4 regions of the Rhodococcus sp. NPDC059969 genome follow, and region 1 is predicted to be linked to each of the others. Evidence: riboswitches for the same ligand, from Rfam matches in the RefSeq annotation. Region 1 holds a riboswitch; each other region holds the start of a gene.
The links. Region 1 has a riboswitch for S-adenosylmethionine ahead of ACFWAD_RS27170 (LLM class flavin-dependent oxidoreductase). Riboswitches for the same ligand answer to the same signal wherever they lie in the genome.
Positions count from the first base shown of each region.

Region 2: another riboswitch for S-adenosylmethionine. It lies ahead of ACFWAD_RS15445 (bifunctional o-acetylhomoserine/o-acetylserine sulfhydrylase); the one in region 1 lies ahead of ACFWAD_RS27170 (LLM class flavin-dependent oxidoreductase).
Region 3: another riboswitch for S-adenosylmethionine. It lies ahead of ACFWAD_RS17700 (aminotransferase class V-fold PLP-dependent enzyme); the one in region 1 lies ahead of ACFWAD_RS27170 (LLM class flavin-dependent oxidoreductase).
Region 4: another riboswitch for S-adenosylmethionine. It lies ahead of ACFWAD_RS09045 (LLM class flavin-dependent oxidoreductase); the one in region 1 lies ahead of ACFWAD_RS27170 (LLM class flavin-dependent oxidoreductase).

Region 1 is NZ_JBHWUF010000013.1:139,881-147,608, reverse strand. It holds gene ACFWAD_RS27185 (alpha/beta hydrolase) at 1-1,048, shown strand, start outside; gene ACFWAD_RS27180 (dicarboxylate/amino acid:cation symporter) at 1,141-2,514, opposite strand; gene ACFWAD_RS27175 (phosphodiesterase) at 2,854-3,759, shown strand; SAM riboswitch class IV at 3,838-3,951, shown strand; gene ACFWAD_RS27170 (LLM class flavin-dependent oxidoreductase) at 3,934-5,280, shown strand; gene ACFWAD_RS27165 (NtaA/DmoA family FMN-dependent monooxygenase) at 5,301-6,668, shown strand; gene ACFWAD_RS27160 (stealth family protein) at 6,720-7,728, opposite strand, start outside.
Region 2 is NZ_JBHWUF010000004.1:349,544-357,271, reverse strand. It holds gene ACFWAD_RS15465 (DUF3017 domain-containing protein) at 1-159, shown strand, start outside; gene ACFWAD_RS15460 (hypothetical protein) at 165-740, opposite strand; gene ACFWAD_RS15455 (DEAD/DEAH box helicase) at 740-2,569, opposite strand; gene ACFWAD_RS15450 (homoserine O-acetyltransferase) at 2,688-3,824, opposite strand; gene ACFWAD_RS15445 (bifunctional o-acetylhomoserine/o-acetylserine sulfhydrylase) at 3,821-5,146, opposite strand; SAM riboswitch class IV at 5,290-5,430, opposite strand; gene ACFWAD_RS15440 (NADP-dependent isocitrate dehydrogenase) at 5,736-6,959, shown strand; gene ACFWAD_RS15435 (MFS transporter) at 7,090-7,728, shown strand, end outside.
Region 3 is NZ_JBHWUF010000006.1:24,229-31,956, reverse strand. It holds gene ACFWAD_RS17715 (alpha/beta hydrolase family protein) at 1-819, opposite strand, end outside; gene ACFWAD_RS17710 (PaaX family transcriptional regulator C-terminal domain-containing protein) at 930-1,841, shown strand; gene ACFWAD_RS17705 (hypothetical protein) at 1,820-2,434, opposite strand; gene ACFWAD_RS17700 (aminotransferase class V-fold PLP-dependent enzyme) at 2,645-3,970, opposite strand; SAM riboswitch class IV at 4,025-4,139, opposite strand; gene ACFWAD_RS17695 (PucR family transcriptional regulator) at 4,200-5,735, opposite strand; gene ACFWAD_RS17690 (DUF917 domain-containing protein) at 5,732-6,790, opposite strand; gene ACFWAD_RS17685 (DUF917 domain-containing protein) at 6,797-7,728, opposite strand, start outside.
Region 4 is NZ_JBHWUF010000002.1:12,703-20,430, reverse strand. It holds gene ACFWAD_RS09050 (NtaA/DmoA family FMN-dependent monooxygenase) at 1-1,365, opposite strand, end outside; gene ACFWAD_RS09045 (LLM class flavin-dependent oxidoreductase) at 1,395-2,474, opposite strand; SAM riboswitch class I at 2,479-2,574, opposite strand; gene ACFWAD_RS09040 (ABC transporter substrate-binding protein) at 2,755-4,383, opposite strand; gene ACFWAD_RS09035 (MFS transporter) at 4,665-6,056, shown strand; tRNA gene ACFWAD_RS09030 (tRNA-Phe) at 6,545-6,621, opposite strand; tRNA gene ACFWAD_RS09025 (tRNA-Asp) at 6,692-6,765, opposite strand; tRNA gene ACFWAD_RS09020 (tRNA-Glu) at 6,901-6,973, opposite strand; gene ACFWAD_RS09015 (TetR family transcriptional regulator) at 7,086-7,728, opposite strand, start outside.

The DNA of each region.
Region 1 (7,728 bases):
GGCAGCGCCGAGTTCCGGAAGCTCGGGTAGTTCGGGAAGCTCGGGTAGTTCGGGAAGCTCGGGAAGTCTGGGCAGCGTCGAGGGAAGCGTGAGCTCGGGGTCGACGATCCCGGGACCACTTCAGGAGGATCCGGGCCCCAAACCGGACCTGCGCGACGACATCGTCGTCCCGGCCATCGTCGGCGAGAAGGTGACCGCACCACAGGCGGTCAGGCTGACGGTGGCGTCGCCTGCACTTCGACGCGAGGTCGGCGTCGAGATTTTGCTACCCGCTGACAATTCGGTTCCGCGCCCAGCGCTGTACATGCTCGAGGGTGTCGACGCCGGAGAGAAAAGCAGCGGATGGATGACGATCGGCGGCGCCCCGGCGTTCTTCGCCGACAAGAACGTCAACGTCGTGATGCTCAATGGCGGAATCGCGAGCCTGTACTCGGACTGGGAGAATCCGGATCCGCGGCTGGGACTGCACAAGTGGGAAACCTTCATCACCGAAGAGCTGCCACCGCTGATCGACGCACGACTCGAGACCAACGGCATCAACGCGATTGCCGGCAATTCCATGGGCGCGATGGGCGCCATGATGCTCGCCCAACGCTTTCCGGACATGTACCGGGGCGTCGCGGTTTTCAGTGGCTGCTACTCCACGATGGATCCGCTTGGGCGAACTGCCATTCAGGCCACGATTTCTTCCCGAAGCGGAGATCCGGCCAACATCTGGGGTGTGCCAGGAGGCCCGGAGTGGGAGGCGCACGATTCTTTGATCAACGCGGAGAAGTTGCGAGGCAAGGAAATCTACGTGTCGACGGCGAACGGTCTTCCCGGATCCGACGAGACGCTGCAGACTCCTGAACTGCTCGAGCGTCTGGTGATCGGCGGCGGCATCGAGGTTGCTGCGCATGCCTGCACCAAGATGTTCGACGCTCGGTTGCAGGAGCTGAAGATTCCGGCGCAGGTGGATTACGAGCCGAACGGCACACACGCGTGGGCGTATTGGCGTGAACGACTGCCGAAGGCGTGGCCGACTCTGTCCCGGGCACTTGGCGTCTGACGGTCGACGACAGTCTGTGCAGTTCCGGTTGAAAAGCAGCGTCCCCGCACCGTATTGCTCAGGTGCGGGGACGCTGCTGTTGTCATCGAGGGTTACGCGTCGACAAGTTCCTCGGCGAAGGGATCACCGTTGCGGGGAGCGTCGAAGCGCTCCTTGTCGAGGATTCCCTCACGCTTTGCGACGATGACCGGAACCAGAGCCTGGCCGGTGACGTTGACTGCGGTGCGGCCCATGTCGACGATCGGTTCGACGGCGAGGAGCAGGCCGACGCCGGCCAGCGGAAGACCCAGGGTGGAGAGCGTGAGTGTGAGCATGACTGTCGCACCGGTTGTTCCGGCCGTTGCTGCCGAGCCGATGACCGAAACGACGACGATCAGCAGGTAGTCGGTGAACGTCAGCGGAACGTCGTAGAAGCCGGCGACGAAGATTGCCGCGATTGCGGGATAGATTGCAGCGCAACCGTCCATCTTCGTGGTGGCACCGAGCGGAACGGCGAACGAGGCGTACTCACGAGGAACACCGAGGTTGCGTTCGGTGACGCGTTCGGTCAGCGGCAGGGTACCGATCGACGAGCGCGAGACGAAGCCGAGCTGAGTCGCGGGCCAGACGCCGGAGAAGAAGCTCCGGACCGAGAGGCCATGTGCGGCAATCAGGATGGGGTAGACCACGAAGAACACGATCGCCAGGCCGATGTAGATGGCAGCGGTGAAGACGCCCAGCGAGCCGATCGCATCCCAGCCGTAGGTGGCGACAGCGTTGGCAATCAGCGCGGCGGTGCCGATCGGGGCGAGGCGGATGATCCACCACAGGACCTTCTGAACGATCGCGAGAAGCGATGCGTTGAACTCGAGGAACGGCGCAGCCTTCGGTCCGATCTTGAGCGCAGCAATGCCGATTGCGCCGGCGATGACGAGCAGCTGCAGGACGTTGAAGCTCAGCGTCGTGGTCGCTACACCTTCGGTAACGGAAGTCTTCGCGCCCAGCCCGAGGAAGTTGTTCGGAACCAGTCCGGTGATGAACGCCCACCACGAACCGGAACTCTTGGGTTCCTTCGCGGCTTCGGCGGCGACGTCGGTCCGTGAACCGGGATCGGTGATCAGGCCGACGATGATGCCGATGATCACAGCGATGAACGCGGTGATGGCGAACCAGAGCAAGGTCTGCACGGCCAGGCGAGCTGCATTGGCGACCTGTCGCAGGTTGGCGATGGAACTGACGATGGCCGTGAACACCAGCGGGATCACCGCAACGGTGAGCAGCTTGACGTAACTCGAACCGATGGTCTGCACGGTGCCGACCAACCAGTTGACGTTGCCGTCGGCCGCATCAGGCATTGCCCGGGCGACGAGACCGATGATGACACCGAGTACGAGGCCGGCGACGATCTGCGGTCCGAATGCCGTCGCCCAGGACGGAAAACGGGACGTGGACTTTTCCGGCACGCCGGTGGAGGTGGAGCTGGGCATGACTATGCCTTTCGAAAATCAAGGGAGCGAAACGCAGCGCGGCACCAGAGGCCGGGCAGATTCGAAGAAATGTTTCCTGGTACGCGTCAGGTCAGAGCGAGCACGTACACATTGCGCTCGCCTGCAGGCGAAGGTCGACGTAACGCCGACTGGTCAGGAACAACACTGTCCACACACTACTCGCAGCTTCAACTACTCGATCCCGAGGGTCGCCGCGGGAGTTCGCTTCGTGTTCGTCGGGTGTGCCCCGATCAGTCACTGTTGGTCGGTTGACTAGTGTCGACGATCAGTAGGTGCCGCACCGGCGCCTACGCGTCGGCAAGCGGAAGCGAGAGACCGATGAGCGTTCGGAATGCCGAGTACCCGCGTCCGAAGCATTTTCTGGTGCACCTCAGTGACACACATCTGGTAGCACAGGGGGAGTTGTACGACGCCGTGGATGCGTCGACGAGGTTGCGGGAAGTGCTCCGCGGGATAGTGGCCTCGGGCGCACGCCCCGACGCACTCCTCTTCACCGGCGACCTGACCGACGAGGGGCACCCCGACGCGTACGCGCAATTGAAAGCCATCGTGGAACCCGTGGCGGCCGAGATCGATGCACAGGTCATCTGGGCTATGGGTAACCACGACGACCGCCCCACCTTCAGATCGTTGCTGTTGGGCGAGGACGCAGCAGATCATCCCGTCGACAACGTCTACGATCTCGACGGACTGCGGGTGATCACCCTGGACTCGTCGGTTCCGGGTCATCACTACGGTGAGATCACGGATCGTCAATTGGACTGGCTACGAGCAGAGTTGGCGGTCCCCGCGCCCGACGGAACGATACTGGCGCTGCATCACCCCCCGGTTCCGTGTATTCAGGATCTTGCAGTCTTGGTGGAGTTGCGCGATCAGCCCCGGCTGGCAGACGTCCTGCGAGGCAGTGATGTTCGGGCGATTCTTGCCGGGCACCTTCACTATTCGACGACGGCGACGTTCGCCGGGATTCCCGTGTCCGTGGCGTCGTCGACGTGTTACACCCAGGACCTGAACGTGGAAGTCGGTGGGCAGCGTGGTCGAGACGGGGCTCAGGGGTGCAACCTGGTGCACGTCTACGACGAGACGATTGTTCATTCGGTCGTTCCTCTCGGCGCTCACGTGACGGTCGGTGAGCCCGTCGACGCGGCCGAGGGAGTCCGGAGGCTCGGCGCCGCCGGCATTCGAATCCTCGAGAGCGAAAAGGCGAGGCGCTCGATCGTCTGAGGTGGCAGGCGGTTTCCGGCGGGCCGGCACGGTTCGGGTTGATTGTCGGGCGGTCGCGTACTCACTACCGTCGAGGTAGGTGCAGAGCTCCAGCAACAAGGACCGGCTAGCTGGACGGCAACCCTTCATGCCGATGGGGTGCCCCGGAATCACACCTGGCGACACGCGCGGTGCGTGTCGCAAGCGGCAGTCGCCACGAGAACCGTCAGTCGGGTGCTGACGGTTTCTGCGGTCGGCACTGTGCGCTCCCGAGTAGTTCTCGAACAGGAGTATGCGCCGATGACCTCCACCCCTTCTTCTCATCTTGCTCCGCTGCATCTCGCCGTAGCGCTGGACGGTGCCGGTTGGCACCCTGCAGCCTGGCGCGAGCCACACTCGCGCCCGAGTGAGCTGTTCAGCGCGTCGTACTGGACTGACGTGGTGACGACCGCCGAGCGTGGTCTGCTCGATTTCGTCACCATCGAGGACAGTCTCTCGGTTCCGGCGGACCCACTCGCGCCCGTCGACGACGCCGTTGATCGGGTACGCGCGCGGCTCGACGCACATCTCGTGGCGGCCCGACTGGCACCCGTCACGAGCAACATCGGTTTGATCCCGACCATCACCACCATTCACACCGAGCCGTTCCACGTGTCCAAAGCCGTTGCCACGCTGGACTACACCTCGCGCGGTCGCGCCGGATGGCAGGTGAAGGTGTCGGCTTCGGAGTCCGAGGCGGCCCAGTTCGGGCGACGCGATATCCCAGCGCTCACCGATGCCGAGCGTCAGTCGATCGTTTCAGGTGTCCTCCCGGACTTCGTACGTGACCTGTTCGACGAAGCTGCGGAGGCCGCTGACGTCATCCGGCGACTCTGGGACAGCTGGGAGGACGACGCCGAGATCCGCGACGTGGAGCAGCGCCGATTCATCGACCGAGACAAGTTGCACTACATCGACTTCGAGGGCAAGTATTTGTCGGTCCGTGGACCGTCGGTGACTCCGCGCCCGCCGCAGGGGCATCCCGTCGTCACAGCACTGGCGCATCAGCGCGTGGCGTACGAACTGGCAGCGCGCACGGCTGACCTGGTGTTCGTGACGCCATTCGACGACGAGCAGGTCACGGCAATCCTGGGTGAGGTGCGAGCAGCCGAAGAGCACGTGCAGCGCACCGGTGAACCGCTTCGGGTCTTCACCGACATCGTCGTCTTCTTCGATACGCCGGAAGAAACCGGAAAGCAACGGCTCGCTCGACTCGACGCGCAGGTTGGTACCGAATACCGTTCGGACGCGCTGACCTTCACCGGTACCGCGGCCGAGTTGGCAGATCTTCTGCTCCGGTGGCAACAGTTGGGAATCGACGGATTCCGGTTGCGACCGGGCGTCGTCGTAGACGACCTCGACGCGATCGCAGGTGAGCTGGTACCGGAATTGCAGCGACGCAGCGTATTCCGCACCGAATACCCACAGACGAATCTTCGCGGACTGCTTGGTCTGCCCATCAACATTCCCAACCGCTACGCCGCCGGCACTCCGGCCGCCTGACAGACGAGGAATACACTTTCATGAGTTCTCAGCAGCGTAAGCAGGTCATCCTGGGTGCCTACCTCGGCGGCGTCAACCATCACACTGCGTGGTGGGATCCGCAGGCGGGCAGTCAGATCGAGTTCGAATCCTTCGAGCACACCGCTCGAACAGCCGAGCGTGGGAAGTTTGACTTCTTCTTCCTCGCCGAAGGTCTTGCTCTTCGTGAACGTGCAGGACAGATATTCGATCAGGACATCATCGGTAGGCCGGACACCTTCACCGTGCTTGCATCGTTGGCAGCAGTGACCGAACACCTCGGTTTGGCAGGCACCATCAACGCCACGTTCAACGAGCCTTACGAGCTGGCAAGACAATTCGCGACGCTCGATCAATTGTCCGGAGGACGTGCCGCCTGGAACGTCGTCACCACGTTCGACGCATTCACCGGCCAGAACTTTCGCCGCGGCGGATACCTGGATCGTGCGCAACGATACGAGCGTGCGGAGGAGACGGTAGCGCTGGTGCGTCAACTGTGGGATTCGTGGCGCAGCGACGACATCGTTGCTGACAAGGCATCAGGACGCTTTCTCTCGCGACCGGATGCCGGTGAATTCGCCTTCCACGGATCACATTTCGATGTGAACGGCCGATTCACGGTGCCGCGTAGCCCGCAAGGGCGCCCGGTTATTCTGCAGGCCGGGGTGTCGCCGCAGGGGCGCGATTTTGCTGCCGGCAATGCCGACGCGATCTTCTCACCGTATGGTCAATTGCCCGAGGCGGCCGACTTCTATCGTGACATCAAGGCTCGTGCCGTCGCGGCCGGACGCGACCCGGGTGACATCAAGATTTTGCCGTCGGCGAGTTTTGTTCTCGGCACGTCCGAGGCGGACGCGATCGAGAAGTACCGCGATATTCGCGACCAGCAGGTCACCGGCCAGACCGCTTTGGTTCTGCTCGAACAGATCTGGAATCTCGATCTGTCGAAGTACGACCCCGAAGGGCCACTACCCGATATCGCCCCGGATCCTGAGGCTCCGCCGATCATCCAGGGGCGCGCCTTCATTCACCAGGATCGTTTCGCGACCGTCGCAAAACTGCGCGCGGTAGCCGAGAGCAAGAAGTTGAATCTGCGCGAAGTGGTGATCGATCAGTTCGAGCGTGGACCGATCGTGGGTACACCGCAGCAAGTTGCGGAGAAGATCGATTCGTTTGTCAGCAACGACGGTTCGGATGGGTTCATCCTCGGGTCGCACCTTGTGCCGACCGGCCTCGACGAGTTCGTCGACGACGTGGTGCCACTGCTGCAGGATCGAGGTGTTCTCCGCAGTGACTACGAAGGAACGACGTTGCGTGACAATCTCGGACTGCCCATCCCGGTGCAGAGGGAGCATGTGACAGCACGCTGATCGACCGAAGTGGCGAGGGCCCAGCCGAAATCGGCTGGGCTCTCGCTTCGTCTAGGCTTCCCAGGGAGCGGGGATGGGGTAGTAGCTCTCCAGGAACTCCGTGATCTTGCGTGTGCGAAGTTCCAGATCGATCTCCGGAGCGCTGCCGTCGTTGAGGCAGAAGAAGTCCATGGATCGCTTGGCGAGCAGTGAGTCCATGTCGCGCAAACCGGCCTTGACCGTCGTGTCGACGTATTTGACGGCGGCGGACTTCTGCACCACCGACCGCCCACTCATGAGCGTGTAGTAGTGGTAGAGCGAATTGGTCACCGAGATATTGGAACTCGCGCGGAAGGTGCTTGCTGCAGTTGCCGCGAAGTCTTCGGCGAACTCGCGTTCCATCTCGGCCATCACGCTCTTGCGCAGTGGCGTCGCTGCGTGCTCGAGATGCCTGGTGGTCATCAGACCGAAGCGGTCCTGCAGCAGTCGGCGGTTGACGCGGGCAGCATTCTCGAAGCCGCTGCGGTCGTTGTCGTTGTGTCCCAAGCCGATTCTGGTATCGGCCTCGATGAACATGCTGATGCCACCGGGGGAGAAGAACATGTCCGGACCGACCGGGCGGCCGAAGAACATGTCGTCGTTGGAGTAGAGGAAGTGTTCTGCCAGACCCGGAATATGGTGCAGCTGGCATTCGACAGCTTGAGAGTTGTGTGTGGGCAACACACTTGGATCGGCGAAGAACTTTTCGCTGGGCATGAACGTGACTCGCGGATCGTCGGCAAGCCAGTCCGGACGATCGGAATCGGTCGCGACGAAGATCCGTCGGATCCACGGCGCGTACATGTGGATGGACCGTAGCGCGTACTTGAGCTCGTCGATCTGACGGAAACGCGCCTCTGATTCGTCCCCCTCGCCGACGATGTAGTTCTGCATCCGCTTGGCGCGCTGAGCCTGAAACTCCTTGGAGGAGCCGTCGACCCAGGAAAAGACAAGATCGATATCGAAGCTGATATCGGAGGCATGATCGGCGAACATGTTTTCGATGGTCGGCCAGATCCGGCCGAATCGCTCGACGGTTCCT
Region 2 (7,728 bases), on a different contig from region 1:
GCCGTCATCATCGGTGCTGCCGCGCGGTGGTTCGTTCCCGAGAATCGTGTGGGGTTGCTTGCCGTGCGTGGGAGGGTTTTCGACACTGCGGCGATGGGCGTCATGGGAGCGTTGATCGCGACGCTTGCCCTGACCATCGATCCGCTCGGTACCGACTGAGAAGGTCAGTCCCCGTAGAACGAGCGGATGTCGATGTCGCTCAAAGGGATCCACTCCGGTGACTGTGCGGATGCCGACTTCTTTCCGGCCTTGTCCGGTTCGCTTCGCAGCGTAACTGCGAGGACCGGTTCCTCGTCGATTCGCCCGGCCAGGGCGTAGATCGCGGCGAGATGGTGAACGCACGGCGAGCGTCGACCTGAGCAGTCGCAGCTGGCAATGCACTCCGAAAGATCAACGGCTACTGCGATATTTCGAGACAGTAGTTCGGTGACGACGCTGTCCGGTAGTTCGCCGGTGGAGACGGATCTGTTGGCCTTTCCCGCCGAGCGGAGAAGGCTCTTCACTGCAGCGATTTCGGATTTGGTCCACAGCGGGACACCAATCGTCACCGACGAGGTTCTTGCTTTGGTGCTCACCTCGGCGATGACGGTCCCCGATGAGACCACGGTGAATTCCACCGACCCGTTGCGTGCGAGGGTACGAGCCGTCGGCAGGGACGGGTTCGGACCGGATGCCGCGGTCCGTTCCACCGTGCGCAGCCACGCCCGACCCCAAGCGGTGACACCGAATTCGTTGGCCATCAGATGATCACCGCGCCGTCGAGTTCGAGAAGTTCACGCAATTCGGTGTCGGGAAGATCCGCCAGGGCGGCCTCCACGTTGCCGGAAACAGCATCGGCTACAGCTCGTTTCGACTCGTGCATCGCTGCGATGTGATCCTCCACGGTTCCGCCCGTCACCAAGGTGTGGACGTTGACGGTGCGCTTCTGGCCGATGCGGTGTGCCCGGTCGGTTGCCTGATCTTCGACGGCTGGGTTCCACCACCGGTCGTAGTGCACGACGTGACTCGCGCGAGTGAGGTTGAGGCCGAAGCCGGCGGCGCGCAGGCTCAGAATCAGAACCGGCGGGGAATCCGCGTCGTTCTGAAACGCGTCGACCATCCCGTCGCGCTTGTCGGTGTTGAGGCCACCGTGAAGGAAAGGCACGGCACCGATTCCCAATTCGGATCCCAGGTGCCGGGAGAGCATCTCGCCCATTGTCCGGTACTGCGTGAAGATCAGCGCGCGATCGCCGTCGTCGACGATCTCGGCGATCATTTCCGTTGCGCGGTCGAGCTTTCCGGATCTTCCGTCAAGGTCGTCCGTATCGCCGGTCACCTGTGCGGGGTGATTGCATACCTGTTTGAGGGTGGTCAGCAGCGCAAGGATGTTACCGCGTCGGGCAATTCCCGTGCCCAATCCGGTGTCGAAAGCATCGGCAACTGCCGACCGATAGATCCGCGCCTGTTCCGATGTCAGAGTGCACGAGATGGTGGAGAACTGCTTGGGCGGAAGATCCTTGGCCACTGTGTCTTTGGTTCTGCGCAGAATGAAAGGATCGATGACCGCGGCAAGCCTGGTCGCCGCAGTGGCGGATCGACCGGATTCGATCGGGACGGCGAAGCGTTGACGAAAACGCGCGCGAGTTCCGAGGACTTCGGGATTGGCGACCCGAAAGAGTGACCACAATTCTTCGAGACGGTTCTCCACCGGCGTGCCGGTCATCGCCACCTTGACGTCGGCCGACAACCGCATTGCCGCTTTCGCAGCGAGGGAAGACGGGTTCTTGATCTGCTGCGCCTCGTCGAAGATCACCGAACTCCAGTGGATCGGGGTCAATTGGGCCGTGTCGGAACGCAAGACGCTGTAGCTGGTCAGAACAGTGGTGCCGGCGGGGATACGCGTGGGAAGTGCGCGAGCAGTCCCGTGATGAACATGTAGTGGCAGATGCGGAGCGAATCGCTCGATCTCGCGGCGCCAGTTTCCGATCACCGAGGTGGGACACACAACCAGATGCGGGCCGTCGTCGGCGCGGATCGCGATCATCGAAATCGCTTGCAGTGTCTTACCCAAACCCATCTCGTCGGCCAAGATCCCACCGCCCGAACCCGACAGCGCCGTCAGCCAGGCAACTCCCTGCATTTGATACGGGCGCAGAGTCGCCTGAATCTTTGCTCGGCGAAGGCTGTCCAGGGCTGTACGCGCATCCGTGAACAACCGCACCGTGGACCGGGCGCTTCGGATCTTCGTGTCGTCGCGGTCGATCGCTGCATGCGCCGCGGTCGGAATGTCATGTGCGCCGGTCTCGACGACGCGCTTCCACGCGAGCAACGACGGTCCGAGGTCGCCGCGACCTGCATCGAGGTTGTGGAAGGCGTCGATCGCGGCTGTGAGGTCGAGCAGTTGCGCTTCGACGTCGGTTGCTGTGATCGACTCGTCGACCGGGATCGCAAGCCTGCACACGCCCGGCGACCCGGTCGGCATCCCCAGTGCCGACAGTCGCGCTGCCGGGTCTGCGTCACCCCAGAACGCGAAGGACATGTGCTCGGGAATGTACGTAGCCTGCAGGCGCGTCGAGCATGGCTGATTCACGTTCGCCGATGCTAGCCGCGCCGGTTCACGTTCGCCAATGAAAATGTCGGGAAAACCCGCAGATCAGCTGTGGTTTTCCCGACATTGACGAATTCTGAAAATGTGGCTCTGTGCCGGATCAGCGAGCCGTGCGTGCGAACTCCATCGTTCGGCGAAGCAGTCCGGCGACGGCGTCCGCCTCCGTCAGGAATCCGTCGTGGCCGTCCTTGGACTTGAGAATCTCGAGGCCGCTGCACGTGGAAATTCCGTCGGCGATCTCCTCCTGCAAACGGAGGGGATACAGCCGATCCGAATCCACGCCGCCCACGACGACCGGTGCCGTGATCGATGCCAACGCCGCTGCAACGCCGCCGCGTCCTCGGCCGATGTCGTGCCGGTTCATGGCTTCGGTCAGGAGGACGTACGTACTCGGGTCGAAGCGGTCGACCAGCTTGTCCGCCTGGTGTTCCAGGTAACTCTGCACAGCGTATCGTCCACCGTTCCACGGGTTTTCGTCGTTCTGGGCGGAGTTCTCGAAGCGCGCATCCAGTTCGGACTCGGTGCGGTACGTCAGGTGCGCGATGCGGCGAGCGATGCCGAGTCCGGCGCGAGGTGCCCGGCCCGATCCGTGATAGTCACCGCCTTGCCACTCGGGATCGGAGACGATGGCAGCGATCTGCGTCGTCTGGGTGCCGATCTGATCTGCAGTCGCCCGTGAACCGGTTGCGAGAACCAACGCGGAGCGAATGCTGTCCGGGTAGGTAACTGCCCATTCGAGGGTGCGCATGCCGCCCATGGATCCGCCGACCACAGAGGCCAACTGGTCGATCCCGAGGAGATCGACGAGCTTCTTCTCCGCCGCGATCTGATCCCGGATGGATATCTCCGGGAACCTGCTGCCCCACGGCTTGCCGTCGTCGGCCAGTGAACTGGGACCGGTCGTGCCGCGACAGCCACCGAGGACATTTGTTGCGATGACGCACCATTCGCCGGTGTCGATCGGTTCGCCGGGGCCGACCATCCCGTTCCACCAGCCGGGGGAGGGCTGATTTGCGGAGATCGGACCGGTGACGTGTGAGTCTCCGGTCAGTGCGTGCTCGACGAGTACGACGTTGTCGCGGTTCGGGGACAGCTCACCCCACCGCTGAACGGCGAGCGAAACCGAGGGGAGTACCGCGCCGCTCTCGAGTTCCAGGGCGCCGATGTCGACGAACCCCACCTGGCCGTCGGCCGGGGGCAGGAGGTCGATCCTGGGCTCCAATTCGTTCACGGTCACGAGTTTGCCACCGCAGCCAGGCCGACGGTGAGATCAGCGAGGATGTCGTCGATTCCTTCGATGCCGACCGCGAGGCGGACGAGCCCGGGCGTGACACCCGAAGCGAGCTGCTCTTCGGGGGTGAGCTGCGAGTGCGTCGTCGAGGCGGGGTGGATCACGAGTGAGCGAACGTCACCGATGTTGGCGACGTGGCTGTGCAGCGTCAGGGCGTTGACGAACTTCTTGCCCGCATCGATCCCGCCGGGCAGCTCGAAGGTGACGATGGCGCCGGTCCCCTTGGGCGTCAGCTGCTTTCCACGTTCGAACCACGGTGAGGAGGGGAGTCCCGCGTAGGAGACGGAGGCCACCTCGCCGTGGCCGTCGAGGAACTCGGCGACCTTCTGTGCGTTGGATACGTGGCGCTCGATGCGCAGGCTCAAGGTCTCGATGCCCTGCGCGATGAGGAACGCGTTGAACGGTGCCACGGCGGAGCCGAGATCGCGCAGCAGTTGGACGCGCGCCTTGAGTGCAAACGCCGGGGCACCCAGGTCCGCGAAGGTGACGCCGTGGTAGCTGGGATCCGGGGTGGTGAAGTTGGTGTGGCGACCCTGCGTCCAGTCGAAGGTGCCACCGTCGACGATGACGCCGGCGATCGCGGTGCCGTGTCCACCAAGGTATTTGGTGGCGGAGTGAACGACGATGTCGGCGCCGTGCTCGAGTGGGCGGAGCAGGTACGGCGTCGCCACGGTGTTGTCCACGATCAACGGAAGACCGTTCTCGTGGGCCAGCGACGAGATGCCAGGTAGATCGAGGATGTGGTTCTTGGGATTGGCGATCGTTTCGCCGTAGAACGCCTTCGTGTTCGGGCGAACGGCTTCGCGCCACTGCTCGAGATCGTCGGGATCCTCGACGAACGTGACTTCGATGCCCAGCTTACGAAGTGTGTAATGCAGGAGGTTGTACGTGCCGCCGTACAGGTACGGGCTCGAGACGATGTGATCGCCGGCCTCGGCGATGTTGAGGATCGCGATGGTCTCGGCAGCCTGACCCGAGGACAGGAGGAGTGCGGCGACTCCGCCTTCGAGGGCGGCGATCCGCTGTTCGACGGCGTCCTGCGTCGGATTCATGATTCGCGTGTAGATGTTGCCCGGCTCGGCCAGCCCGAACAGTGCGGCAGCGTGATCGGTGCTGTCGAAGACATAGCTGGTGGTCTGGTAGATCGGCAGAGCGCGCGCATTGGTGGCGGTGTCCGCTGTCTGCCCGGCGTGCACCTGCTTGGTCTCGAACGACCAGTTCGCGGTCGGATCCGAAGCTGCTGCGGCGTCGGCTGTGTTGTCGGTCATGATTTGTTCACTCCAGTGGTCTGACGGATAGATGTCGGACGGGGGCGAATGATCGCCGCCCCGTGCTGGGGTCTATCTACAAGTGCGACACATACTGAAATACCTCCGTGGGGCTCGGCCCGGTCTGGGGTCCGTCCCTGTCGGACCCGCGCTTGTCACCCGAATTGCGGTGGAACTGCGCGAGCAGATCCACGTCGGGAAACCTGGTCATCACCCGGGGCACCCCACCGCGGTTGGAGGGTTGCCGTCCAGCGAGCCGGGGCTTGACGCTGGCACTCATGACCAAGTCGGATTCTACCGGGAAGTGAGCGCAGTCCTGACACGGGGCGAAATGTGAGCCGCAACCGCACGCGCGGCAGAGCGACGTAGCCCACTAGCAGGCAAAAGTTACTCGTGAGTAGAGACCGGTGAGTGGACCTGCCGGTTGCGGCCTCACGGGTTAGCAGTACGCTTGTCTTGTTTGGGACTCATCTCCCGAGATCAGTCCACACCGTCTAGGTTTGATAATCGAACCGTTCGCGGACCCACTCACAAAGTGTGACCGCAACCGTGTAACCAGGGAAACTTCCTAGGAGGACGCGAAGCACCCATGTCCAAAATCAAGGTTGAGGGCACCGTCGTCGAACTCGACGGCGATGAGATGACGCGCATTATCTGGCAGTTCATCAAAGACAAGTTGATCCATCCGTATCTCGATGTGAACCTCGAGTACTACGACCTCGGTATCGAGTACCGCGACGAGACCGACGACCAGGTCACCATCGACGCAGCGCACGCGATCCAGAAGCACGGCGTCGGCGTCAAATGCGCCACGATCACGCCGGACGAGGCACGTGTCGAGGAATTCGGTCTCAAGAAGATGTGGCGTTCCCCGAACGGAACGATCCGCAACATTCTCGGCGGCACGATCTTCCGCGCACCGATCATCATCTCCAACGTTCCGCGACTCGTTCCGGGCTGGACCAAGCCGATCATCATCGGCCGTCACGCATTCGGCGACCAGTACCGCGCCACAGACTTCAAGGTCCCCGGCCCCGGCAAGGTGATGATCACCTACACGCCCGAGGACGGCAGCGCACCGATCGAGCACGAACTGGTCAACTTCCCCGAGAACGGCGGCATCGTTCAGGGGCAGTACAACTTCAACGATTCCATCCGTGACTTCGCTCGCGCGTCGCTCACCTATGGTCTGCAGCAGAACTACCCGGTGTACCTGTCCACCAAGAACACCATTCTCAAGGCGTACGACGGTGCCTTCAAGGACATCTTCCAGCACATCTACGAGACCGAGTTCAAGGCTGAGTTCGATGCCGCAGGTCTGACCTACGAGCACCGCCTCATCGACGACATGGTCGCTTCCGCACTCAAGTGGGAGGGCGGCTACGTCTGGGCATGCAAGAACTACGACGGTGACGTCCAGTCCGACACCGTGGCCCAGGGCTTCGGCTCGCTCGGCCTCATGACGTCGGTTCTGCTCACGCCGGACGGACGGACCTGTGAGGCAGAGGCTGCTCACGGCACCGTGACGCGTCACTACCGTCAGCACCAGCAGGGCAAGCCCACCTCGACCAACCCGATCGCGTCCATCTTCGCGTGGACCCGTGGGCTCGAGCACCGTGGCAAGCTCGACAGCACCCCTGAGGTCATCGGCTTCGCGCAGGCGCTCGAAGACGTTGTCATCAAGACCGTCGAAAGCGGCCAGATGACCAAGGACCTCTCGATGCTGGTCGGCGGCGATCAGGGCTACCTGACCACCGAGGAGTTCCTCGGCGCACTCGACGTGAACCTGCAGAAGGCCATGGCCGCGAAGTAGATTCACCGCTTCACCTTTCGAATGGGACGTCCGGGAAACCGGGCGTCCCATTTGTGTTCGCGGTCTCACGTGAGTGAACTCACCCGCTCTCACTTGGAAGTTCAACCAGGTGTGAGATCACAATTGATCAGTGACTTCGTCTACCCTCTCCCGTTCTGACGCCTCGACACCCGGGGTTCGTTCCACCAGAGGTCCGGCGATGCTCGCTCTCGCCCTCGGCGGTTTCGGTATCGGCACCACCGAGTTCGTCGCCATGGGATTGCTCCCGGAAATGGCATCCGGGCTCGGCGTCTCGGAACCCATCGCAGGTCACGTGATCTCCGCGTACGCGCTCGGGGTTGTCGTCGGCGCTCCGCTGATCGCTGCTCTCACCGCACGGGTACCGCGCCGCACACTGTTGATCGCGCTCATGGTCGCCTTCACCGTCGGCAATGCCGCCTCGGTTTTCGCTCCCTCGTACACGACGCTGATGATGGCTCGCTTCGTCGCCGGATTGCCGCACGGCGCGTACTTCGGAGTCGCCGCGTTGGTCGCAGCTCACCTGGCCGAACCGGGAAAACGCGCCAAGGCCGTGGCGATGGTCATGATGGGTCTTTCCGTGGCCAACGTGATCGGGGTACCGGTCGCCGCCTGGATCGGTCAGGCACTCGGCTGGCGCAGCGCCTTCGCTTTGGTCGCCGTGATCGGGGTGGCAACCGTTGCTTCGCTGTTCGTCTGGATTCCGCGTTTGGACGGCATGCCGGTGACGAATCCGATCACCGAACTCGGA
Region 3 (7,728 bases), on a different contig from region 1:
GAGCAATTCGCGATACACCCTTTCGGTGTCTGCCACGTCGACGTTGACGTCTTGTCCGCCGACAATCAAGAGCACCGGAACCTTCACGGTTTCGAGATCGGCTCGCGCATCCGAGAGGTAGTTCTTTCGGATGAAGTTCCACCGGTCTTCGGTGAGACCGTCAGCCTCGCCGGAGGCCACGAGATCGCCGAACGATGCATCGCGTGCCAACTGATCCAAGTTCTTCGAACGGTCGACCCGCGCTTTCTCGAACTCTTCGGCCGGCGCATTCCTCTCGGAAAGCTCTGCACGGGTATTGAATTCACCTTGTTGGAGCCAGTTGATCGCCGGGCCCACGGCAATGACGAATGCGACGTCCGGGTCGAGGTTCACCACCTTGGGCATCACCCACCCCGCCTGGCTGGCACCCCACAGACCGATCCGAGAGCGATCGATATCCGAACGCCCCCGCGCCCACGCGATTGCCGCTTCCGTTTCCGCCGCCCGATCGTCCATGCTCTGATCGAGCCAGTTGCCCGGCGCCCCGTTCACCCCCGGCTTGTCCCAGGAGAGTGACGCGTACCCCGCCTTTGCGAATGCCTCCCAGAGCGGCCGATAGAAGGTGTCGTGTGTTGCATCGATCGGTCCGTCTCCGTGGACGAAAACCACGAGCCCGAAGGGGCCGTCACCATGCTCGGGCAATGCAAGGACTCCCTGGAGTGGCATCGATCCCCCAGTGATCGTCACTTTTTCCTCGCGGATGTCGTAGCTGTTCTGGTACAGCGTCCAGCCCACAAGTCCAACGATCAGGACAACGACCACTGCCAGGGAAGTAACCACCCACCTGCGCAAACGAGGGCTACTCTTCCTCTCACTCTTCGATTGCACTGCCATCTTCCCGCCTTAACGTACGAAGTGAAAACGATCGTTTTGACTTCGATAGTACAGTTATGGGCGAAGATGTCGAGACGCGAGGAAAGGGCAGGGCGATGACCGACAGAGACGTCGATGTACCCACGAGGATTTTGATCGAGGGGCTACTGCGCACGGACGGAACTGTCGACGGGCACACCCTCTATGCCACCGCCGACGCCCTCGGCAAAACAGATCAACAGGTTCGGCTGTGCATCAAACGGTTGGTCACCGAGGGAAAGTTCACTCAGGAAGGTCGCGGGCGGCAGTCCACGCTACGAGCAACACCGAAAGCCGTGCGCGAGATGGAACCCGACGTCGATTTCGTTCGGCTGGCCTATCAACAAGATCGCACCACTGCGACACCGTGGGACGGATATTGGCATCTGGTCGGATTCGCAATTCCGGAGTCGTCACGGAAAGCACGAGATGCGCTGCGCACCAGGGTCGTTTACCTCGGCGGCGCGCTCGTCCAGGGCGGTCTGTACGTCTCGCCGCACGCCTGGGAACCGTACGTTCTCGATGCGGCCGCCGAACTCGACGTCGAACAGCACCTGTCTTCTCTCACCACTCGAGATCTGAAAGTGGGCATGCACGAAGACCCGGTGAAGATTGCCGCGCAGTTGTGGCCATTGGGCGAGATCGCTGACGGATATGAACGGCTGCTCGACGTAGCGACCGCACGCCTGCACAAACTGCAGAACACTCCGGGCACCGATGCTGTCACGATGACCATCGAGCTCGCGGCGGAGTTCACGCGAGCCATGGAACCGGATCCGCTACTGCCACCGGAATTACTGCCCACCAACTGGATCGGCAAGCGGGCGCGCTCCGTCACGGCACAGTGCTGGACGCTGCTGGCACAGGTGGACGGCGTCGACAAACTACCGTCGCTGTTCCACCTGTACGCAGATGCAATCGGTGAGGATCAGGACGCGAGAGTGCGCTGACGGGGCGGCAGCCCGAAACGACTGAGCACTTCGTCGACCGCGGTGGACGGTGTGACAAGTCCCCGATCCTGAAGCCACGGAATGGTGCTGTCCACCAGGTGCTCGAGAGTGCGGGGCAATGCGAGAGGCAACAACGTAACGCCGTCGGCGACATCGGCAGCTCGGATATCGGCGATCAAACTGCCGAGACCGGAAGGCGTTCCGACGTAGTGAAGCGAAACGGGAACCCGCGGCGAGGTCAACGCGCTGTCCAACTGTGCAAGCTCTTTCCGGGCGGAGCGAGCCTCCGGCGCGACCAGAATCTCGAGATCGACCAGCACTGCGACGCCGTCGGGATCGCGTCCTTCTTCGGCGACGGCAGCGCGTATCCGTGCACGTTCGAGCTGTGCCTCACGCAGATCCGCAGCGCGAATCCGAACCACATTGGTAGGGAATGAAGCTAAATCGAGAGCCTTTTCGCCCTCGGTGAGGTCCACCCAGTAGTCGCCGCCGATGATGGGCAGGTTGCCGGGTGCGCCCTCAGCGGCCGGATGGTGACCGGATCCGGTCAACTCGACCGCTACGTGCAGAGAATGCGAAGCGAGTGAAGACATGTGAGACCTCCGAAAATCAGAAAAGTGTGGGATGAGCGAGACGAATCGTCAGCTCGAACACATTCCTGACGAGGTGCGGCACAGATCTACATGGCGACGGCACCACTGACCGAGAGTGATGCTCACTCTCGAAGGGGTGGCGGGAAAGTCCGCTGGTGCCATGGCTGCCATGCTAGTTGTCCGTTCGAGTTTTCGGGGACCGAGCTCAGCTCAGACGCACTCGGCTGCGCCGGCATTGTCGTCTGCGGCTCCGAGGAAGGGGCGGGTCTCGGGCACAGGGTTCCACGCACCTGCCGTCTTCGCGTACTTCCAATCACGCTGATTCGAAACCAGGATGTTCACGGCGTCGACCAACCGCGTGACGTCATCCGAGCTGCTACCGAGGCCGAGGCTGGCGCGAACTGCACCGCCGGAGAGGCCGAGGCGTGCGAGAACTGGATGTGCGCAGAAGCGACCGTCGCGAACTCCGATGCCGTGCTCGGCGGAGAGGAATGCGGCGATCTCGCCCGCTTCGAATCCGTCGACGGTGAAGGTGACGATTCCGACGGCGTCAGGAGCGTCGTTCCACAGCCGTACGAGTGAGACGCCTTCGATGGCGGACAAGCCGTCAGTGAGCTGGGCGGTGAGCGCCTTCTCATGCTCGGCGATGACGTCGAAGTCCAGAGCGTGCAGGGTTTCGCAGGCGGTCGCGATAGCTGCCGCACCGAGCACGTTGGGCGAACCGGCCTCGTGGCGTGCGGGCGCGCAAGCCCACTCGGTGGATCCGATGGTCACCTCACGCACGGCGCCGCCGCCGGCGAGGTACGGCTGAGCTTCGTCGAGCCAGTCACGGCGGCCGACGAGAACGCCGGCGCCGAAGGGCGCGTACAGCTTGTGGCCCGAGAACGCTACGTAGTCGACGCCGCATTCCTGCAGGTCGATGCGACGGTGGGGAGCCAACTGAGCAGCGTCGACGAGGATACGTGCGCCGCAACGGTGAGCGATGTCAGCCAAGCGTGCAATCGGCAGGATCTCACCGGTCACGTTGGAGGCGCCGGTGATTGCGAGCAGTGCGGCAGGCTTGGTGCACAGTTCACCGATCAGACGCTCGATGGTCTCTTCGATGGTGTCTGCGGCGGTGACGATACGAGCGTCGTTCCACGGCAACAGGTTTGCGTGATGCTCGACGTCGAGGACAACGGTGCTGCCGGGGACACACTGGGCCAGCAGGTTCAGCGAATCGGTGGTGTTTCGGGTGAAGACGACAACCTGATCGTCGGCACAGTTCACGAAACGAGCAACGGATTCACGAGCGTTCTCGTAGGTGAGGGTGGAGATCCGGGACGCGTAGCCGGCACCGCGGTGGACGCTGGCGTACGTGGGCAACAACTCGGCGATACGGTCGGTGACCTGGGCCAATGCCGGCGCACTCGCGGCGTAGTCGAAGTTGGCGTAGGAGCATTCGCCGCCCTGAACCAGCGGAACCTGCAGGTCAGCACCCGAAACCTTGGCGATCGGAGCGGTGCAGCAGGTGTCGGCACTCAATACAGCAGTCATCGAAGACAATCCTCACGTTCAAGGACTCATTCGTTCGGGTGATGGCCCCGGAAGAGTCCGCGCTTGCCGCATTCGTTTTCGAACGCAGCCGGGTCGTCACCCGGAGCACCCCACCGCGGAGGAGGGTTGCCGACCAGCAAGCCGGGGCTGAACACTGGTACTCGTGACCTGGCAACGAGGATGGCAGGAACTTCCCGTGCTTGTCAAGACGAAGCTGCGAAGCCCGTCGTCACGGCGCGATCGTTCGGCAGGCGAGGTGGAGTGCAAGCCTGGTTTCCGGATCGGCCAGATCCACCGAGAGAAGGCGCTGAATTCGATCGATCCGACTCGATACGGTGTTGCGGTGCAAGCCCATTCGAGTTGCGGTGTGAGCCAGAGACGATTCTTCGTCGAGGTACGTCGAGAGAGTCTCGAGCAACTCTCCACTCGAATCTCGTAGCGGCGCGAGCAGTGCCGCGGCGGCGGGCTGAAACGTGTCGGTTCGCGTCCACGCCAGCAGCAACTGCGCCAGCCCGAGGCGGTCCACGTGCAGGAACCGGCCGGTGTGCGACCGGGAACCGGCGAGACGAGCGGCATCCCCCGCCTCCGACAGAGACGCTCCGATACCGGCAGGGCCATCGTGCGCGCGTCCCACTCCCACCCACGTCTCCATTGTGGGCTCCAACCGCGCTTGAGCTGTGCGAATACGTTCGGCAATCCTGGTGATCGCCTCCGGTCGCGGCTCACCTGGCAGAGTCGTCCACGCTGCCCAGCCGTCAGCCTGTTCCACAACGTTGGCGTCGATTCCCTCCGCTGCGAGGGCGTCTGCAACCTCAGTGCGCCTGGCCACCAGGTCAACCTCGCCGATGGCCAGGACTTTGATGCCGATGTGCCAGCCGTCCAGCGCCCAACCGGCGTCGAGTGCGCGCCTGAGCAGTCCGGGTGTGGCGTCTGCGGACGTGTCGACGAGTTCACCCAGCAACGCGCTACGCCGACGCGCTTCGCGCTCATCGACCATACGCGCAACGGCCAGCCGGTGACCGACAGCCAACGAGGCCACATCGAGAACGACTGAGAGAGAAGCCTCTTCGACGCTCTGACGCACCGGGAGCAGCACCGCCAGCCAGGGCTCTCGGGCTGCGCCGGACATCACCGGGCATGCGATCAGAACCCCGCCGGAGTCCAATTCGACAGTGGTGGGCGCCCCGCGGCCCGACAACGTACCTGCGGCCGCTCGATCGTCGTCCGACAACAGGTCAGCACCGGTCAGCGGACGTCCGGACGAGTCCAGGAGAATGAACGAACGCTGAAAGGTGTTCAGTAACACCGACAGAAGATTCTCGACGCTTCCACCGGCACGCTGGCCCGCGTGTGTCGCCCGCAGTACCGCGTCGGCCATCACCGCCCGCGAATTCGAGAGAAGATCACGAAGATCCACGCTGAACTGCCACGGGTCGGATACTCCGAGCACCACCAGTCCGAGCCGATCGGCGAGCAACGTGAGACTGGCATCCTCTGCCGCAGTGCTGTGCACAGCGACCACCTGGCATCCGGTCGCCGCCGTTCTGCGAAGGAGAGCATCGAATCTCCACTCTCCGATGTCGATTAGATCGAGAATCACCAGAACTGATCCTGAACTCGCCGCACCCGACACGGCCTCGGCCGACTGTGTCGATTCCCCGGTGAGTGCTCCCACTGTCGTGACGACGGGATCACCGTTGCCGGCAAGTCGATACAACCCGACAAAAATCGGGTTGTTCAGCAACGCCGAAACACTCGCGCTCATCGCGCCTCCATCAGCACTGCGTCGTGGTCGATCCCGAATGCACGCGGGCCGACAACTTTCAATCTGCTTACATCTTCAGCCCACCACTGAGGGCAGGGCAGAACCAACACGGCCACGTCCTGCCCCTGGTGCACGGATTCGCACGAGACGAAGGCGCCGGTCCGGACGTCGAGCAACGTCACGATGTCGGGGCACGTCGAGATCATCTCGCCGTCCAGCGCGACGGTCAGGAACTCACTTTCGAATTCGACTCGAATCACCGCAGAACCGTGTTCGAGAATCACGTTGCCCCGACGATCGCCGGCGTCCGGGTGACCACGACGCACCGCACGCACTCGGCCTGTCCCCCGTACCCGTGCTCCGATGGCCTCGGCGATCTCCTGCCAACTGCCGAGGGTCCCGATGTGCTGACCGAGTTCGTGTGCCCGGGAGAGAGTTCCCGGAACGCACGCCTCCTGCACAGTCCGCGCATCGATCGACGCGATGGCCAGAGCGCCCCACCCGCTGGTTCTCCCGATCAACGACCGCACCGCTACCTCGGCGCCCAGCACATCTACTCCGTCGACGACGGTAATGAGGCCGCCGGGCTGGGCGAGGGTGACCGGGCACAATTCCAACCCGGCTGCGGCGAGAGAGAAGTGATCGAGCCGCGGCATCGCTCGACCGAGCAGGTCCGCGTCGACCACTGGAATTCCCAACGCCAACGCCGCCGCAATGCCGGAGAGAGCGTTGAGTCCACCGCCTTCGAAGGTCATCACTGCGCTCGGACTTTTCCCGGTCCACCGCGTCAAAGCTGCTGCGGTGTCCGCAAACTCATGTCCGGAGGGCAGTTGTTCCTCCAAAGCCAGGGCCGATCCGACTATTCCCACCGGCATCACCAACGCCCCGTCCGGTAACTGGTCCGGCGCGATGACCTCCACCGAAGTAGACGCCATCAGTGGACGCAACAGTTCCACGAACAGGCGTGGATCGCCGCCCCCGCCGCAGCCCAAGACCACCGCCCCCGCTGCGATCGCGTCGAGGTCGGCCTCCCGGACCGCGTGCAGCCTGCTCACGGCTCGCTATTCTGCCAGTACAGGTTGCTCGAGTGTCTCCACCGGCAGGAACGGGCGATCGAGTCCGAAACTTGCCGGACCGAACACCGCCAGTGCCTCCGGGGTTCTCATGATGGGTGGGGTCGCGATCCCGATGACCGCAACGCGCTGCCCGTACCGCAGGCCCTCGGTGGTGATGGGTTCGGCGGTATCGGCCTCGACGATGCAGATAAGGTCTGGCACGATCGCCACCATCACTCCGGATTGCACGGCGATCAGATTCTCGTTCTGGAACTGAACTTCCAGCTCTTCGTCTCCGACGCCGGCGATCCGCACCGAACCCCGAGCGAACCCCTCATCGGTTCGCCGGTCGACATCGATCACCTTGCCGTGAAAGAGAACTCGCCCGTATCCGTAGAGCGTGTCGGCGAGACTGTCGACAAGCGCCTGCACCGGGTCCACCCGCTGCTCACGTGAAAGTCTGATGGACCGGCCGATGGTCAAGGCCAACGACAGAGTCCGTGGGATCGCCGTCCGCTTCACATCTGCACCCGTCATCGAATACTGCGCGATGTGCGCCATCCCACCGAACCTCGACGTCACCCCGCGGGCGAGGCCTTCCAATCTGCTGTTGTCACTTCCGGTGTCGAAGATCGCCACCTCGTCGTGCTCGTTCGCCATGGCGAGCGGACTCGCCGAAATCCCGTACACCGAGAAGGTTTCCATCTCGAGCTGAGGAAAGGCTCGTCCCATCCCGTCGGCGTCGACAACCGGCAGGCCGCGCCGTGCGGCGACCAGCAACGGAATCATCGAATTGATCCCGCCGCACTCCATCGGCATCGTGGCATCTGCAGTTCGACCCGTGTGCTTCTCCAACGTGATCAGCGCCAGCTCGGGTTCGGTTCCGCGCGGCATCTTTTCGACCACAACGGTCGGTGCACCCATCTGCGCGACGGGGA
Region 4 (7,728 bases), on a different contig from region 1:
CGTGAGCGCCGGTCGCAGCCCAAGGTGCTCCCGCAGCGTCGACGTGGAGTACTCGGTGCGGTACGCCCCACGCTCCTGCAGTTCCGGGATCAACCAGTCGACGATCTCGTCGAGTCCGGTCGGCACCAGGTACGGCGAGATGTTGAAGCCGTCCGAGGCTCCGTTGCGCACCCAATGCACCAACTGGTCGGCGACCTGCCCGGGAGTGCCCGCAAAACCCGAACGCTGCGAGGTTTCGATGGCGACCTGACGCAGGGACAGATTCTTTGCCTCCGCGAGAGCGCGCCATTCACGCGCAATTGCAATGGGGTCGTTACCGTCCCGCGCTGAACCGCGCGTCTCCGAGACCGGGCGAGCAACCGGATCTTCTTCGGGGAGTGGACCGTCCGGGTCTCGATCGGAAAGATCCTTACCCCACACCAGACCGACGAGAGAGAGTGCGGTTTGGCCGGTGAACTGACCTTCGAGGACCCACCGAGCCTTCTCCTCCACCTCGGACTCGTTCTCCGCCAACACGATCTGCGTGCTCGGCAAGATCTTGACGTCGTCTTCGGGTCGCCCGGCTTTACTCAACCGAGCCCGAATGTCCTCGGCGAAGTCGAGAGCGCCGTCGAAATGTGTCCCGTGTCGCGAGAAGATGACGTCGGCATGCGTCGCCGCGAAATCGCGTCCACTCGGCGAATCACCCGCTTGGAAGATGACCGGATGCCCCTGGCGGCTTCGGGGAAGCGTCGGCGTCACGGAGATGTCGAACTGCGAAGTCTGCCTGTGCACCTCGCCGACGGCTCCCGGATTCGACCAGTTCTCGGACGTCCGAGAGACCGAGATCGCGTCGTCGGTCCACGAATCCCACAGTGCCCGCGCAGTTTCGATGAACTGCCCGGCACGCTCGTAGCGTAGGGCGTGGTCGAGGAAACCACCGCGACGGAAGTTTTCTCCCGTCCACGCGTTGTCGGTGGTCACCGCATTCCAGCCGGCTCGTCCGTCGGAAAGTAGATCGAGGCCGGAGAGCCGACGTGCAAGGTCGGCCGGTTCGTTGTACGTGGTGTTCTGCGTCGCGACCAACCCGATCTTGTCGGTGATACCGGCGAGTGCGGCCAACTGCGCTATTGCATCCGGGCGGCCGGCGATATCCAGATCGAGAATCTTGCCGTTCTGTTCACGAAGCCGCAGGCCCTCGCCGAGGAAGAATGCGTCGAACAGACCTCGCTCGGCGGTGAGTACCAATCGCCGAAAAGTCTCGAAGTCGATCTGGGATCCACTGGCGGAATCGGACCAGATGGTGGTGTGGTTGACCCCTTGGAAGAAGACGCCGAAGTGAACGTGAGCGTCGGGTCGAGGCACGGCGGAGCGTGATGCAGTCATAGCCGAAATATCCTTAGCACGAAGTCAAGTCAGGAAGAGTGGGCGAATCGATTTGCGGGCCGCTGCAGCCCGAGGTTGCCCCTCAGCGTCGAGCCCGGAACGGGGCGCCGCGTCAACCCGGCCTTGGACAACCCCGGAAGCACGAACTTGGCCAGCACAGGGAGGTCCTCGTCGATCACGAGAGCGTGGAAATGAACACCGTCGAGGTGCCCGGCCAACTCTTTCAGAACTGCGGCCGCCTCCCCCGGATCTGCAGCCAGGAGCAGTCGACCACTGTCGACGGCTTTCCCGTGCGAGTTCAGCTCAGTCAGCCGCTGCGCCGCAGACAGATTCGGCGTATCGAAAGCCACATCGACCTCGGCGACCACCAATGACGCGCCCTCATCGCGCGCCTTGGCAGCCGACTGTGCGATGGCCTCCACCGAATCACCGGACACGAGAACAACATCCGCCTGGTGTGGTTCGATGGCGCCGTAGCGGCCGAAGACCACCAACTGGCCTTGCGGCGGCCGCGGAACGATGGCCGGCCCCTTCACCGAGAACGTGTCGCCCTCGAAATTGACGTAATGCAAACGATCACGCTCGAGGAACCGTCCACTGAGATAGTCACGGACGACGGCGTCGTCCTCCCACGAGTCCCAGAGATCAGTCACGACGGTGACCGAATCCCGCTGCTCCTGCTGACGCGCCGACTCCGTTGCCACCGGAGCTCTCCCCCACGCCCTCGCCGCAGCGTCGTCCTCGACCGGAACGGCAAGCCAGCCGCCGCGCCCGCGGGAGGAGTAGTCGAGCGTCGCCAATTGCGAAGAGGTATGGAATGGTTCGGCGTACGTGGTCCCGACGACGGGGACCAGCCCGATCGTGCTGGTCGTCGCCGCCACGTACGCCGCCCTCGAGACAGCGTCGATACGACCGACTACGTCACCGCTCGGAGGAAGGATGGAATCGTCGAACGTCGCGAACGTGAAGCCCGCATTCTCGGCAGCCGAGACGCGATCGCGCACGGTCTTACCCGTGAGCAGCTGGTCCGGGCGGTGCGAGCTTCGGCGCCAGGCAGCGGGGTGAGTACCCTCGCCGTCCAATTCGATACCCACGGCAAAAACAGTCATGCGTCCTCCATCGGTCCTGGCGGTAGCACCCACACTGCGGTTAGGTAGCGGGTTGCTGCGGCATCATCGAGCCAGGTCTCTCAGCCACTCTGGATGGTGGATGCAATCTATGTCGACCACGACAGGCAAGTCAAATTCGATCATTCGAATTACCTTGACTAGCAACATATTTCAAAAGAATCACGATGATCGAAAGGGTTGCGTGTTCACGCTATCGAGCTGGGCACGACAAAACCCCGCCCGACTCACGTCGGACGGGGCTCTCGGGTTGCGCGTATGGCTACTCAGCGCCCATCCATGCCTGGTCGAACAACATGATGCCCGTTGCGGTCGGAACCACACCGTGCACGTTCTTCTGCCAAGCCCAGAAAGAGGCCAATCCACCGACCGGAGCCGACGGAACCGTTTCGTTCCACAAGGTCTGGATCTTGCTGATCACGGCCAGCGCCGACGCGTTGTCCTTCGTCTGCTGCAGATCAGCGATCAACTGATCCATAGCGGGGTTGGCGTAACCCGCGGTGTTCGCCATCGAGGTGCTGTTGGTCGTGGAGAACAATCCGAGATCGAGAATCGACTCGTACATTCCGATACCCGCGTGCGCGAGGTCGAAATCGTGCTTGACGTAGACGTTCTGCACGATGTCGCCGGCGTTGTTGGCCAAGATCAAGTTCACCTCGAACCCGACGGCCTGCAACAGTGACTGCACGGCGAGGCCGATCGCATGGTCCTTCGGCTCACTGAGAACGACGTAGTCAAGAGTGCCGTCGAATCCGTCTGCCTTTGCCTGATTCAGAAGTTCCTTCGCCTTTTCGGGGTCGTAGGCAATACCCGGGGTGTCTACATGCCATTGGGACGTCGGTCCGAACAACTCCGAGCCCGGCAGTCCCTCACCGTTTTCCACTCGCTGATCGATCAACGTGGTGTCCAGCGCGTAGCCGATAGCCTGTCGAACGCGAACATCCGAGCCCGGTCGGCCTTCACGGTTGTTGACGATCTCGGCGCTTCCGGCATTGAGCACGTCGATGTAGCCGGGGTAACCAGCGGACTTGGCAGAATTGATCGCCGACGTCAGGCCACGAATGTAAGCGACGTCGAGCTGTCCGCTGTTCAATGATTCGAGATTGGCCTGCGGACCGTTGAGTGCAACCATCCGCAACTTGTCCAGCTTGGGAGCGCCGCCGTAGTAGGAAGGGTTGGCCTTGAAGATTCGCTCGACGCTCGGTGTGAAGACATCTTCGGTGAAGGGTCCGGCTCCAACCGCAGTGAACTTGTCACCTTGCTGCGAGCTGGGAGCGACGATCATTCCGTGGCCGAGGGCCAGCATCGACGGAAAACGCATCCAGGGCGTAGTCAGAGTGAAGACCACGGTAGTGGCATCCGAAGCTTTCATCGAGGCGACCGATGCCAGCCACAGTTCTGCGCCGTTGCCCTTGCCTGCGTTGTACCGATCAATACTCGCGATCACCGCGTTGGCATCGAGCGCAGTGCCGTCACTGAACTTCACACCGTCGCGAAGTTTCAGCGTCCAGGTGGCTCCGTCGTCAGCTGTCTCGAGCGATTCAGCCAACTTGGGCTCGAACTCGCCGCTCGCAGTGTCGTAACTCATCAGGACGTCGTACACAGCAGCGAAGGCTTCACCGCCGGAACCGCCGCGTGCGGCAGTCTTGGTCGGGTCGAGAGTGGGAACGAGCACCTGCACGCCGTAGGTCATCGTCCCGCCGGCGACAGCGCTCCCCGGATCGGACTGCTCGTTGACCATGCCGGTCACAATGTCTCCCGACGCGGTCGTCGTGTCGGTACCGCTGTCGTCATTGCTGCTCGCGCAGCCCACCAACAGGACACCGGCACCGAGCAGCGCCACGGCGACACGGCCGACTTTCCCGATACGCCGAGATCTCGAGTTCGACACGGAGATTCCACCTCACTTCCAGTAGACGCGGCCAGGAATCGGCCGCAACCCGCTAATAGTGAAGTTCTCGGCGGAGTGACGCACAGCACGTTCCCGGTGACCGGACATTCACCGAGACGGATAGATCCAGGCACTCGAGTCGGAAACGCCCGCTGTTACCGAGGCGGGTCAGGCCCCCACCCCAATGGTGAGCAAACTCATATTTTCAATGCAACAAGTATTGCAGAACACACCTAATGCAGCTAGCGTTGCCGACGACATTCCCGTCGATTGGAGGAATTTTGACCGAATTACCCGTTTCACATGCAGTCTCGAATGAGGACGATTTGCTGCTCCGCCTCGATCGACTCAAGCCCGGACGCCCTCATCGCAAGCTGATGTTGATGGGTGGACTCGGCTACACTTTCGATTCGTTCGACGGCGCGCTCATGTCATATGCGCTTTCAGCACTGATCGTGATTTGGCACATCCCGAAAAGCACAGCGGGGTGGCTGCTGTCGTCGATTTTCGTCGGCTACCTGATAGGCGCTCTGTTAGCCGGTGTTCTGGCGGACCGGTTCGGCCGTCGGCGAATGATGCTCACCGCGCTCCTGGTGTTCTGTTTTTGCAGTCTCTTGATAGGGACATCGACGACGGTTCCCGAACTGTTTGTCTGGCGGATACTCGCCGGCATCGGACTCGGCGCAGAGGCCACCTTGATCGCGCCGTATATCTCCGAGTTTCTGCCTGCACGAGTCCGTGGCCGATTCGTCGCCCGCACCATCAGTTTCCTTGCGCTCGGGTACATCTTGGCAGGAGTATTGGCGCCAGTGGTGATCGCACCCCACCCCGAAACCGGTTGGCGGATCGCGGCAGTGATCGCAGCACTGCCCGTAGTCTTGCTTCTCTGGTGGCGGCGCAGCATGCCCGAGTCACCCAGGTACCTCCTCTCACGTGGGCGGGTCGCCGAAGCCACCGCGATAATCGAGGACTTCGAACGAAAATGCGAGGTCGATCCCGAGGCTCTCACTGAAACCGCGCGGACCCAGACGAGCGCACCAACGCAGTCCAACGTCAGTGCCGGGGGCATGTTTGCGCCGTTGACGAAATTGTGGGCCGGGCCATTGGCACGCACGACGTTGATGTTGTGGCTGTTGTGGTTCGCGCTGACGGGCGCCCACTACGGATTCTCCACCTGGCTGCCAACGCTGCTTGTGACGGACAAGGGATTCACAATCACCAAGTCGTTCCTGTTCACCTTGGTGGTCGGGATCGCGCAGATCCCCGGCTACTTCGTCGCGCAATTGCTCATTGATCGACTGGAACGCAAATGGTTGATCGCCGGTTACGTGTTAGGTGCAACCGGCTCCGCCTTGCTGGTGGCGTTGTCCGACAGTAATTTGATGCTGCTTGTCGGTGCAGCGCTGCTCGCCGCATTCTTGAACGGAGTCGCTGCCGTCTACTACACCTACACCGCCGAGCTCTACCCGACCTCGATCCGCGTGACAGGCATGGGCGCTGCATCCGCAGTGGGCCGAATAGGTGCCATCGGCACACCAATCGCAATCGGTTACCTGTCCGCGGCTGGGGTCAGTTTTGCGCAGATCTTCCTCGGCCTCGTTGCATTACTGGCCACCGCGATCGCTGTTGTGGTGGTTTTGGGACAGAAAACGTCGGGCCGCGCCCTGTCCTGAGACGGTGAAGATTCCTTGTACGTCGCGGATTCTTCAATGCGGTCGATTGATACCTCGCCAGGATTCGAAGTGCCGAGCTTCCCGGCAGTTCGCACTGTTCTGTCATCACCACTCAGAGACCATTGTGGGCAGACCGATGAGGGGCATGCCTTACATATCGCCCAGCGGTGGATGCGGACGGACATGAAGACGTGGCCGAGTAGGCGCTTTCACCGAAAGGGTCTGAACTACAAGGTTTTACACCAATTTCCTCGATGAGAGCATCCCCTGACAGCATCGGATTCTCATGCCACGCCATAATTGAGGTTTGGACTTCGCGACGGGTAGCTGTAAGCGCCGGAACAATGCTTACAGCTACCCGTTGCAGCATTCCCAGCCGGTTCGGGTCGGAGAATAGTTACCTCTGGAAGGAAAACAATCACTGAACGAGAAAAGGCTCCGACATCATGTCAAGACACATGATGTCGGAGCCTTTTCTCAAAAGATCATGGTGGCCAGGGCCGGGATCGAACCGGCGACCTTCCGCTTTTCAGGCGGACGCTCGTACCAACTGAGCTACCTGGCCGGACGGCACCCGAACCGAATGCCTATCGCATTGCGTTGTTCTCAATCAAGAGACTGAGAACAACGCTTTGCGACCCTGACGGGACTCGAACCCGCGACCTCCGCCGTGACAGGGCGGCGCGCTAACCAACTGCGCCACAGGGCCTTGCTTTTTCCTTGCTGTGAAACCGTACTACATCTTCGAGCCGCTCCCAAACCACTGTCCTGGTCTGGCATTTGTGCATCTCAAAGCGTGTCGTGCGGGTCAAACCATACTGCATCGTTTCGCTTTCGCAAAACGTACCCCCTACGGGATTCGAACCCGCGCTACCGCCTTGAAAGGGCGGCGTCCTAGGCCGCTAGACGAAGGGGGCCCGCCGGATCTCTCCGAACTAGTACCCCAACGGCGTTCCGTTGGGAGCTTGGATAGCTTATGGCACGGCATTCGGAAATCACAAATCGCCTGTTCACGGGCGAAAAAGTACGCTATTCGGTGTCAGGGAACTCCACCTGAGGCCATCCGTCACGATGGAACGTCTCCAACCACTGCGGCGTCGCCATGGCTTCGAGGACCACTTCGAGAGACTCCTCGAACCACTCGCCCAGCTCTCCACTGGAGGCAATCAGGTCTGCCATGTACCGCTGACCCGCAAGGCCGGCCGCCAGCACGCGCGTGAATTTGACCGGGTCGGCATCTTCTCGCAGCAATCCGTCGTCCTTGGCACGTACCGCCAACTCGTAAGCGGTCTTACCCCAGACCTGCCCGCCACCCGATTGCACGTCCTTGTAGAACTCGGGCTCGATGATCAGCCGGAATTCCGCCTGCACGATTACCTCGGCACGAAAGACTTCGGCAATGTCGAGCACGAGTCCGTGCAATGCAACGAACGGATCGAGGTCTGTTCTCTTGGCCCAGCGATCAGTGATTCCAGTGAAGGTTTCGATGGCTGAGGTCAAAACTGCTCGCGCCAACTCTTCCTTGGACTGGAAATGAAAATACATGGCGCCTTTGGTGGCGCGGGAGCCCTCGAGGATCGTGTTCACCGACGCAGCTGCATAGCCGCGCTTGGCGAATTCGACTGCAGCCGCTTCGACCAGGGCGGCGCGGGTACGCCGCGCACGCTCTTGT